3 regions of the Streptomyces sp. NPDC001480 genome follow, and region 1 is predicted to be linked to each of the others. Evidence: riboswitches for the same ligand, from Rfam matches in the RefSeq annotation. Region 1 holds a riboswitch; each other region holds the start of a gene.
What was found. A riboswitch is a leader RNA that binds a small molecule or an ion and turns the genes downstream of it on or off. The one in region 1 is predicted to bind thiamine pyrophosphate.
Positions count from the first base shown of each region.

Region 1 (3,268 bases):
AGCGCGGCACCCGCATAGGCCAGCACGAGTGTGTTGACCACGGATGCGATGTGGTCGCGGCCGATACGGATGGCCGCGCGGTACAGCCCCCGCCAGCCCATTGACGGATTGGCCTCGTGCAGCTCCCACACGGCCGAGGTCTGCGTCACCGTCACATCGTCCAGGACACCGAGCGAACCGATGATGACACCGGCGAGCAGCAGACCGCTCATGTCGATCGACGGATACAGACCGTGGATCAGACCGGTGCTGTCGTCGGTGTTGCCGGTGAGGGCGGCCCAGCCTATGAACAGCTTGCCGAGGACACCGATCAGGGACAGCGAGATCAGCGTGCCGAGGACCGCCACCGACGTACGGGCCGACAGACCATGGCACATGTAGAGCGCGATCAGCATGATGGCGCTGGCGCCGACCACCGCCACGATCAGCGGGTTCGACCCCTGGAGGATCGCGGGCAGGATGAAGAAGTTGAGGATGAGGAAGCTGATGGCCAGCGCGACCAGCGCCATGACGCCACGCATCCGTCCGACGACCACGACGACGAGTGCGAAGATCCCGGCCAGCAGCGCCATCGGGAAGCGCCGGTTGACGTCGGTCACCGAGTACTGGAGGTCCTTCGGCGCCGAGGGCTCGTAGGCGGCCACGACCTTCTCGCCCTGGTGCAGTTGTCGCGGCTGGTCCGGCTGCACGATCTCCGTGAACGTACGGCCCTTGTCCTTGCCGGTGTCGACCCTGATCGTCGCCTTCTTGCAGGTGCCACTCGTCTCCTGCTGCGCTGAACCGCCCCCGGCTGTGGAGGTGTCGCCGGTCGAGGCGCCTCCGGAGGCGTTCACCGACTTGCAGCTGACCTCGACGACCTTGGCGACCGTAGCCTGCTGGGTCTGCCGGTCGAAGCCGACCCCCGTCCGCTCGTGCGGAGGGGCGCCACCGGGCCAGAGAATCACGAGACCGACCGCTACCGCCGCGGTGAACGGGATCAGAACGGCCGCGATGACCTTGCGCAGATGCTTGGAGACCGGGGCCGCGGGGCCGTGGCTGTGACTGTGGGAGTGCCCGTGTCCCCCGCTGTGCCCGTGCCCTCCGCTGTGCCCGTGCCCTCCGCCGTGTCCGTGCCCTTCACCGGCCTCGCGGCCGAGTTCTGAGCCGTCGCCAGGGCCGTGCCCGTGCGGCGGCTCAGGGGGCGGGTATGGAGACTGCTGTGTCGTGGTCACCGCCCGATCATTGCAAGAACGGGCAGGGGGCACTGTTGACCGCGCCACAAATGACGCTAGCGTGGAGGCACCTTTGCACACGCGGGAGCTCGGAGCACCGGGCTGAGAGGGCGCTGACCTCCGTCTTCGCGATGTTTCACGTGGAACACCGAGAGACGGAAACCGCTGCGTCGACCGCCGAACCTGTTACCGGGTAATGCCGGCGTAGGGAGTAGGTCTCATGACCAACAAGGACGCACGCACGCCTGCCTCCACGCAGCTCTCCAGCGACGGGGAGGCCGGGAAGTCCATCGGCTGGCACAAGGGGTATGTCGAGGGCTCGCGCCCCGACCTGCGCGTGCCGGTCCGTCAGGTGCACCTCACCAACGGGCAGTCGGTCACGCTGTACGACACCTCAGGCCCGTACACCGATCCACTCGTCGAGACCGACGTCCGCAGGGGCCTGTCGCCGCTGCGGGAGAACTGGATCATCGGCCGCGGCGACACCGAGGAGTACGCGGGCCGACCTGTCCGTCCTGAGGACGACGGGATCAAGCACACCTCGCCCCGGGGTGGCCTGCGCAACCTCGACGCGGTCTTCCCCGGACGGCCCCGCCAGCCACGCAGGGGCCGGGACGGCCAGGCGGTCACCCAGCTCGCCTATGCCCGTCGAGGTGAGATCACGCCGGAGATGGAGTTCGTGGCGCTGCGGGAGAACGTTTCTCCCGAGGTCGTCCGCGAGGAGATCGCGGCCGGCCGGGCCGTGCTGCCCGCCAACGTCAACCACCCGGAGATCGAGCCGATGATCATCGGCAAGCGGTTCCTGGTGAAGGTCAACGCCAACATCGGCAACTCGGCGGTGACGTCCTCCATCGAGGAGGAGGTCGAGAAGATGACCTGGGCGACCCGCTGGGGCGCCGACACGGTCATGGACCTGTCCACCGGCCGCAACATCCACACCACCCGCGAGTGGGTGCTGCGCAACTCCCCCGTCCCCATCGGCACGGTGCCGCTCTACCAGGCCCTGGAGAAGGTCGACGGCAAGGCCGAGGAACTGACCTGGGACATCTACAAGGACACGGTCGTCGAACAGGCCGAGCAGGGCGTGGACTACATGACCGTCCACGCCGGCGTGCGTCTGGCGTACGTACCGCTGACCGCGAACCGCAAGACCGGCATCGTCTCGCGCGGCGGCTCCATCATGGCGGCCTGGTGCCTGGCGCACCACAAGGAGTCGTTCCTGTACGAGAACTTCGAGGAACTCTGCGAGATCCTGGCCGCCTACGACGTCACGTACTCGCTGGGCGACGGGCTCCGGCCCGGCTCGATCGCGGACGCCAACGACGAGGCGCAGTTCGCGGAACTCCGAACTCTCGGGGAACTCAACGGGATCGCCAAGCGTTTCAACGTACAGACCATGATCGAGGGCCCGGGACACGTCCCGATGCACAAGATCAAGGAGAACATCGACCTTCAGCAGGAGATCTGCGATGAAGCTCCGTTCTATACGCTCGGCCCGCTGACCACGGACGTCGCGCCGGCGTACGACCACATCACCTCCGGCATCGGTGCCGCGATGATCGCCTGGTGGGGCACGGCGATGCTCTGCTACGTCACGCCCAAGGAGCACTTGGGCCTGCCCAACCGTGACGACGTCAAGACCGGCGTCATCACCTACAAGATCGCCGCCCATGCAGCCGACCTCGCCAAGGGACACCCCGGTGCCCAGGAATGGGACGACGCGCTGTCCGACGCCCGCTTCGAGTTCCGGTGGGAGGACCAGTTCAACCTCGCCCTCGACCCGGACACGGCACGGGAGTTCCACGACGAGACACTTCCGGCCGAGCCCGCCAAGACGGCCCACTTCTGTTCCATGTGCGGGCCGAAGTTCTGCAGCATGAAGATCTCACACGACATCAGGCGTGAACACGGCGGAAGTCAGACCGAGATCGAGGAGGGCATGGCCCAGAAGTCGAAGGAGTTCGCGGCAGCGGGCAACAGGGTGTACCTGCCGATCGCGGACTGACACAGGGGCGCCGCCTGTCCGGCTTGCGCCCCCGCGCGGGGGCGCAAGCCGG
Region 1 is NZ_JBIAVX010000013.1:88,819-92,086, forward strand. Features, by position in the region: gene ACFY01_RS30515 (YibE/F family protein) at 1-1,211, opposite strand, end outside; TPP riboswitch at 1,283-1,439, shown strand; gene thiC (phosphomethylpyrimidine synthase ThiC) at 1,432-3,216, shown strand.

Region 2 (3,268 bases), on a different contig from region 1:
GCCGCCGAGGAGGGTGATGTGGTTGCCACAGAAGTTGACCGGGGCGTAGACGGGGATCTGGACAAGGTTGCCGGACAGGAAGCCGGGCGAGCCGATGGCCGTGCCGCGGGCGATGGCGCCGCCCTTGTTGACGCACGTGGTACGGGGAGGGCCGCCATGGGCGTGGGCGGCCGTCGCGCAGGGCAGCACCAGGCAGCCCGCGGCACCGAGCGCCACCGCGATTTTTTGCAGGATCATGCTCGGCACTGTCACAGACACCGGCAACAGCCCTCGGCAGCCACACGGCACAGCGCGTCAGCACCCCCCGAGCAGCCGAGCAGGCCGACCGCCACCAGGGCTATCGGGAGACAGGCGACAGTCGCAGGCCACCCGATTCGATCTGCGACACTGGTATGGCCATGCCTAAGCCCGGAGAACTCACTTTCGTCGCCCCGCGCGGAGCCAAGAAGCCGCCGCGGCATCTCGCTGATCTCACGCCTGCCGAGCGCAAGGAGGCGGTGGCCGAGGTCGGGGAGAAGCCGTTTCGTGCCAAGCAGCTCTCGCAGCACTACTTCGCGCGGTACGCGCACGACCCGGAGCAGTGGACGGACATCCCCGCCGGTTCGCGCGCCAAGCTGCGGGAGGCGCTGCTGCCGGAGCTGATGACGGTGGTGCGGCACCTGTCGACCGACCAGGGCACCACCCGCAAGACGCTGTGGCGGCTGTTCGACGGGACGCTCGTCGAGTCGGTGCTGATGCGGTACCCGGACCGGGTCACCATGTGCATCAGCTCGCAGGCGGGCTGCGGGATGAACTGCCCGTTCTGCGCGACCGGGCAGGCGGGGCTCGACCGTAACCTGTCCACCGCCGAGATCGTCCACCAGATCGTGGACGGGATGCGGGCGCTCAGGGACGGAGAGGTGCCCGGCGGGCCGGCGCGGCTGTCCAACATCGTCTTCATGGGGATGGGCGAGCCGCTCGCCAACTACAAGCGCGTGGTGGGTGCCATCCGGGCGCTCACCGATCCCGAGCCGGACGGGCTCGGGCTGTCGCAGCGCGGCATCACCGTCTCCACCGTCGGGCTCGTCCCGGCGATCCACCGGTTCTCCGACGAGGGCTTCAAGTGCCGGCTCGCGATCTCGCTGCACGCGCCCGACGACGAGCTGCGCGACACCCTCGTACCCGTGAACACGCGCTGGAAGGTGCGCGAGGTGCTGGACGCCGGCTTCGAGTACAGCGCCAGGTCCGGCCGGCGGCTGTCCATCGAGTACGCGCTGATCCGGGACATCAACGACCAGGCCTGGCGCGGTGACCGGCTCGGACGGCTGCTCAGGGGCAAGCCCGTGCACGTCAATCTGATTCCGCTGAACCCGACGCCGGGGTCCAAGTGGACCGCCTCGCGGCCGGAGGACGAGAAGGCGTTCGTGGAGGCCATCGCCGCCCATGGTGTGCCCGTCACCATCCGGGACACCCGTGGGCAGGAGATCGACGGAGCCTGTGGTCAGCTGGCGGCCACCGAGCGGTAGTCTGTCGGCCGTAAGTACATCTTCATATTCCGACAGGGGAGCGCCACAGCGCTGAGAGTGCGGCAACCGGGCCGCAGACCCTCTGAACCTCGCCCAGGTCATTCTGGGTAGGGAGTTCGGTCATCACTCGAGCTGTTGCGCCCTGCCCGGGACCGGCGGAATCCTCCGCGGGTCCCGGGCAGGGCCGCGTCTCTTCCTGGTCAACCCCAGGAGGAATCCAGTGCACAACAAGACCTTCGTGGCCGTGGCCGTCGGGCTCGGCCTCGTGGCGCTGCCCGCTCTGACGGGGTGCGGGTCGTCGAACGGCGGGGGTTCGGCGGACTCCAGGACCGTCACCCTCGTCAGCCACGACTCGTGGGCCGTGTCGAAGAGCGTGCAGAAGGACTTCGAGAAGCAGTCCGGGTACAAGCTCAGGGTCCTGAATGACGGCGACGCGGGTCAGGCCGTCAACAAGGCGATCCTGACCAAGGACCACCCGCAGGGCGACGTCTTCTTCGGCGTCGACAACACGCTGCTGTCCCGGGCCCTCGACAACGGGCTGTTCCAGTCGTACCGGCCCAAGGGCTCCGACCTGGTCCTGCCCCAGTACCGCGTCGACCAGGACAAGCACCGGGTCACGCCCATCGACACCGGCGACATCTGCGTCAACTACGACAAGGCGTACTTCGACCAGCACAAGCTCACTCCGCCGAAGTCCTTCGCCGACCTCGCCGAGCCCGCGTACAAGAACCTCCTCGTCACCGAGAACGCGGCCACCTCCTCGCCCGGCCTGGGCTTCCTGCTCGGCAGTGCCGCCCAGTACGGAGACGGGGGCTGGCAGGGTTACTGGAAGAAGCTCAAGGACAACGGCGTGAAGGTCGTCGACGGCTGGGAGCAGGCCTACTCCCAGGAGTTCTCCGGCTCCTCCGGGGGCAGAAAGGCCGGCGGCGACCGGCCGCTCGTGGTGTCGTACGCCTCCTCGCCGCCCGCCGAGGTGATCTACGCCAAGAAGCGGCCCAGCACCGCCCCGACCGGGGTGTCGTACGGCACCTGCTTCCGGCAGACCGAGTACGCGGGGCTGCTGAGCAACGCGGGGAACACCAAGGGCGGCAAGGCGTTCCTCGACTTCCTGCTCACCAAGGAGTTCCAGGACGACATGCCGCTCAACATGTTCGTCTACCCGGTGCGCGAGGGCGCCCAGGTGCCGCCGGACTTCGTCAAGTACGGCCCGCAGGCCAAGTCCCCCGAGACCATGGCTCCCGAGAAGATCGCCGCCCATCGTGACCAGTGGGTCAAGTCGTGGACGTCTCTCGTACTGAAGTAGCCGTGCCCAGGCGGGGGACGGCGGCGCGGCTCGGGCTGATGGCGCTGCCCGTCGCGTTCTTCTCGGTGTTCTTCGCCTGGCCCGTGGCCGCGATCGTCGCCCGCGGGCTGAAGGTGGACGGCGTCTGGCAGTTCGGGCGGATGGCGGACGTCGTCACCCAGCCGGACATCCGGCACGTGCTGTGGTTCACCACCTGGCAGGCGCTGGCCTCCACCGCGCTCACCCTGCTGATCGCGCTGCCCGCCGCCTACGCCTTCGCCCGCCTGGACTTTCCCGGCAAGCAGGTGCTGCGGGCCGTCGTCACGGTTCCGTTCGTGCTGCCGACCGTCGTCGCCGGCACCGCCTTCCTCGCGCTGCTGGGGCGCGGCGGGCTGCTGGACGAACTGTGGGGCGTGCGGCTGGACACCACCGTGTGGGCGATCCTGCTGGCGCACGTGTTCTTCAACTACGCGGTCGTCGT
Region 2 is NZ_JBIAVX010000016.1:159,522-162,789, reverse strand. Features, by position in the region: gene ACFY01_RS34380 (chaplin) at 1-237, opposite strand, end outside; gene rlmN (23S rRNA (adenine(2503)-C(2))-methyltransferase RlmN) at 399-1,505, shown strand; TPP riboswitch at 1,530-1,637, shown strand; gene ACFY01_RS34370 (thiamine ABC transporter substrate binding subunit) at 1,726-2,808, shown strand; gene ACFY01_RS34365 (ABC transporter permease) at 2,847-3,268, shown strand, end outside.
Region 2: it holds a riboswitch for thiamine pyrophosphate, as region 1 does, so the genes downstream of both, ACFY01_RS34370 (thiamine ABC transporter substrate binding subunit) here and thiC (phosphomethylpyrimidine synthase ThiC) in region 1, are expected to answer to the same signal.

Region 3 (3,268 bases), on a different contig from region 1:
CAGCTCCGGCCGCATCGGTGTGCCCGCCTCGATCAGCCGTCGCCCCTGGGCCAGGTCCCTCGGGCGTCCCACGGCGAGCAGGGCCACCAGCCGGTCCTCCTTCAGCCAGCAGACCGTCCACGCGGGGCCGGCCGGATCGCCGCGCCACAGGGTGCGGTCGGCCGCGCCGTGGTGACCGGCGTACTGGACGAAGCGGCCGAACTGCTCGGACCAGAAGTACGGCACGGGGTCGTAGACCGCGGGGGTCTCGTCCATGATGTTCGCGGCGACCGTGCGCGGGCCCTGGAGGGCGTTGTCCCAGTGGTGGACGAGCAGCCGCTCCCCGTACCGCCGGGAGGGGAAGGAGGCGCAGTCGCCGACCGCGTACACGTCCGGGGCCGAGGTCCGCAGGTGCTCGTCGGCCACCACCTCGCCGTGCGCGCCGAGTTCGATGCCGGAGCCGGCCAGCCACGCCGTGGCGGGGCGGGCTCCGATGCCGACGACGACGGCGCCCGCGGGCACCCGTGAGCCGTCGTCGAGCACCACCGCGCCCGGCTCGACGCGCTCCACGCGCGCGTGGGTGCGCAACACGGCGCCGCTGTCGGCGTACCAGGACACCATCGGCGCGGCCACCTCGGCCGGGAGCGCGCCGGCGAGGGGGCGGTCCGCCGCTTCCACGACCGTGACCGCGCAGCCCGCCTCGCGGGCCGCCGTGGCGAACTCGGCGCCGATCCAGCCCGCGCCGACGACCACGATGTCGTGCTGCCGGGCGAGTACCGGCCGCAGCCGTTCGGCGTCGTCGAGGGTGCGCAGCAGGTGCACGCCGGGCACGCCCTCCGTGCCCGGCAGCCGGATCGGTTCGGCGCCGGTGGCCAGGACCAGCACGTCGTACGGCACGGGCCCGGCCTCGGTGTCGACCTCGTGCTCGCCCGGGCGCACGCCCAGCGCCTCACGGCCGAGCAGGAGTTCGATGCCGAGCGCCTCGAAGTCGACGTCGAAGGCGGAGCCCTCGGCCTTGCCGAGCAGCACCGCCTTGGACAGCGGCGGCCGGTCGTACGGCTGGTGCGGTTCGGCGCCGATCAGCGTCACGGTGCCCCGGAAACCCTGCTCGCGCAGGGCGACCGCGGTCTGCACCCCGGCCATGCCCGCGCCGACGACGACCACGCGCCGCGCCTGTGACGTGCCCTGTTCCCGCGTCTGCTCGCTCACTCGATCACCATAGTCAACTGACTCTTCGTCAGTCAGGGGGCGTGCTCAGTGACCTGCTCCACAACGCTCGTACCCGCTCCGGGCTGCGATTCCCACTCCCAGGTCTCCTCCAGCCGCACCCTGCCGTCGGGCAGCTCGACGACGGTGGACGCGCAGTGTCCGCCGGAGGTGGTGCCGTCCCGCTTCAGCTGCACGTACCGGAAGTCCAGCCGGTCCCCCTCCCGGGTGCCCACGAGACACCCGCGTACGACATCGCCGCCCGCGTAGTCGGCCCAGATCTCGCCGTCCTTCTCGTGGTACGCGAACCGGGTGCGCGTACCCACCTGTCCCGGGGCCTGGTCCGCGACGGGGGCGAGGATCAGACCGTCGAGCGAGCGGGCCATCGGCGGAGGCCTCCTTACAAGTCAGGTGCTCTGCGGGCTAGGGTGGCCACCGTACAAGCACTCGCGGGAGCCCGGACGCACCGGGCTGAGAGGGAGGCTGGCGGCCTCCGACCGTACGAACCTGATCCGGGTCATGCCGGCGAAGGGAGGGGCTGGACGCCCATGCCGTCACGTACGTCCGACGTCCTCGTCATCGGGGGCGGCATCATCGGCCTGGTCACCGCCTGGCGGGCCGCGCAGCGCGGCCTGGCGACGGCCGTGGTGGACCCGGAGCCGGGCGGCGGCGCAGCCCAGGTGGCGGCCGGGATGCTGGCCGCCGTCACGGAGCTGCACCACGGCGAGCAGACGCTGCTCGGCCTGAACCTGGCGTCGGCCCGCCGCTATCCGGACTTCGCGGCCGAGCTGACCGAGCTCACCGGCCTGGACCTCGGCTACCGCAGATGCGGCACGCTCGCCGTCGCGCTGGACGCCGACGACCGCGCCCACCTGCGCGAACTGCACGCCCTTCAGCACCGGTCGGGCCTGGAGTCGGAGTGGCTGTCCGGACGGGAGTGCCGGCGTCTCGAACCGATGCTCGCGCCGGGGGTGCGCGGCGGGCTCCGGGTGGACGGCGACCACCAGATCGACCCGCGCAGGCTGGCGGCCGCGCTGCTCGCCGCCTGCGAGCGGGCCGGGGTGGTCTTCCACCGGGTGTGGGCCGAGCGCTTGGACGTCGTACGGGACCGGGCGGCCGGCGTCACCGCCTCGGACGGCGGCGAGTTGCGCGCGGGCCAGGTGGTACTGGCCGCCGGAAGCCTGAGCGGGCGGCTCGCGGGCCTGCCCGAGGACGTGCTGCCGCCGGTGCGGCCGGTGAAGGGCCAGGTGGTGCGGCTGACCGTGCCGCAGCGGTACGCGCCGTTCCTCAGCCGGACCGTACGTGCCGTGGTGCGCGGCAGCCACGTCTACCTGGTGCCCCGGGAGAACGGCGAGCTGGTCGTCGGGGCCACCAGCGAGGAGCTGGGCTGGGACACGACGGTGACCGCGGGCGGGGTGTACCAGCTGCTGCGCGACGCGCACGAGCTGGTGCCCGGCATCACCGAGCTGCCGCTCACCGAGACCCGGGCCGGACTGCGGCCCGGCTCACCCGACAACGCGCCGCTGCTCGGCCCGACCGGTCTGGACGGGCTGCTGCTGGCCACCGGGCACTACCGCAACGGCGTGCTGCTCACGCCCGTCACCGGGGACGCCCTGGCGCACGCCCTGACCACCGGTGAACTGCCCGAGGAGGCCCGCCCGTTCACCCTCAAGCGCTTCGGCAAGGCACTCACGGAGCAGCCCGCATGAACAGCCCCGTCACCATTTCCGTCAACGGAGAGCGCCGGGAGATCGCCCCCGGCACCGCTCTCGACACCCTCGTGAAGTCCCTCACCGCGGCGCCGCGCGGAGTGGCCGCCGCGCTCAACGAAACCGTCGTCCCGCGCGCGCAGTGGCCCTCCACGGCCCTGGCCGAGGGCGACCGCGTCGAAGTCCTCACCGCCGTCCAGGGAGGCTGACCATGGCCGACGACCCCTTCGTCCTCGGCGGTACGTCCTTCACGTCCCGCCTGATCATGGGTACGGGCGGTGCGCCCAGCCTCGAGGTGCTGGAGCGGGCGCTGGTCGCCTCCGGCACGGAGCTGACGACCGTGGCGATGCGACGGGTGGATCCCGGCGTGCACG
Region 3 is NZ_JBIAVX010000003.1:429,242-432,509, forward strand. Features, by position in the region: gene ACFY01_RS09240 (NAD(P)/FAD-dependent oxidoreductase) at 1-1,188, opposite strand, end outside; gene ACFY01_RS09245 (hypothetical protein) at 1,221-1,571, opposite strand; TPP riboswitch at 1,625-1,736, shown strand; gene thiO (glycine oxidase ThiO) at 1,734-2,894, shown strand; gene thiS (sulfur carrier protein ThiS) at 2,891-3,103, shown strand; gene ACFY01_RS09260 (thiazole synthase) at 3,106-3,268, shown strand, end outside.
Region 3: it holds a riboswitch for thiamine pyrophosphate, as region 1 does, so the genes downstream of both, thiO (glycine oxidase ThiO) here and thiC (phosphomethylpyrimidine synthase ThiC) in region 1, are expected to answer to the same signal.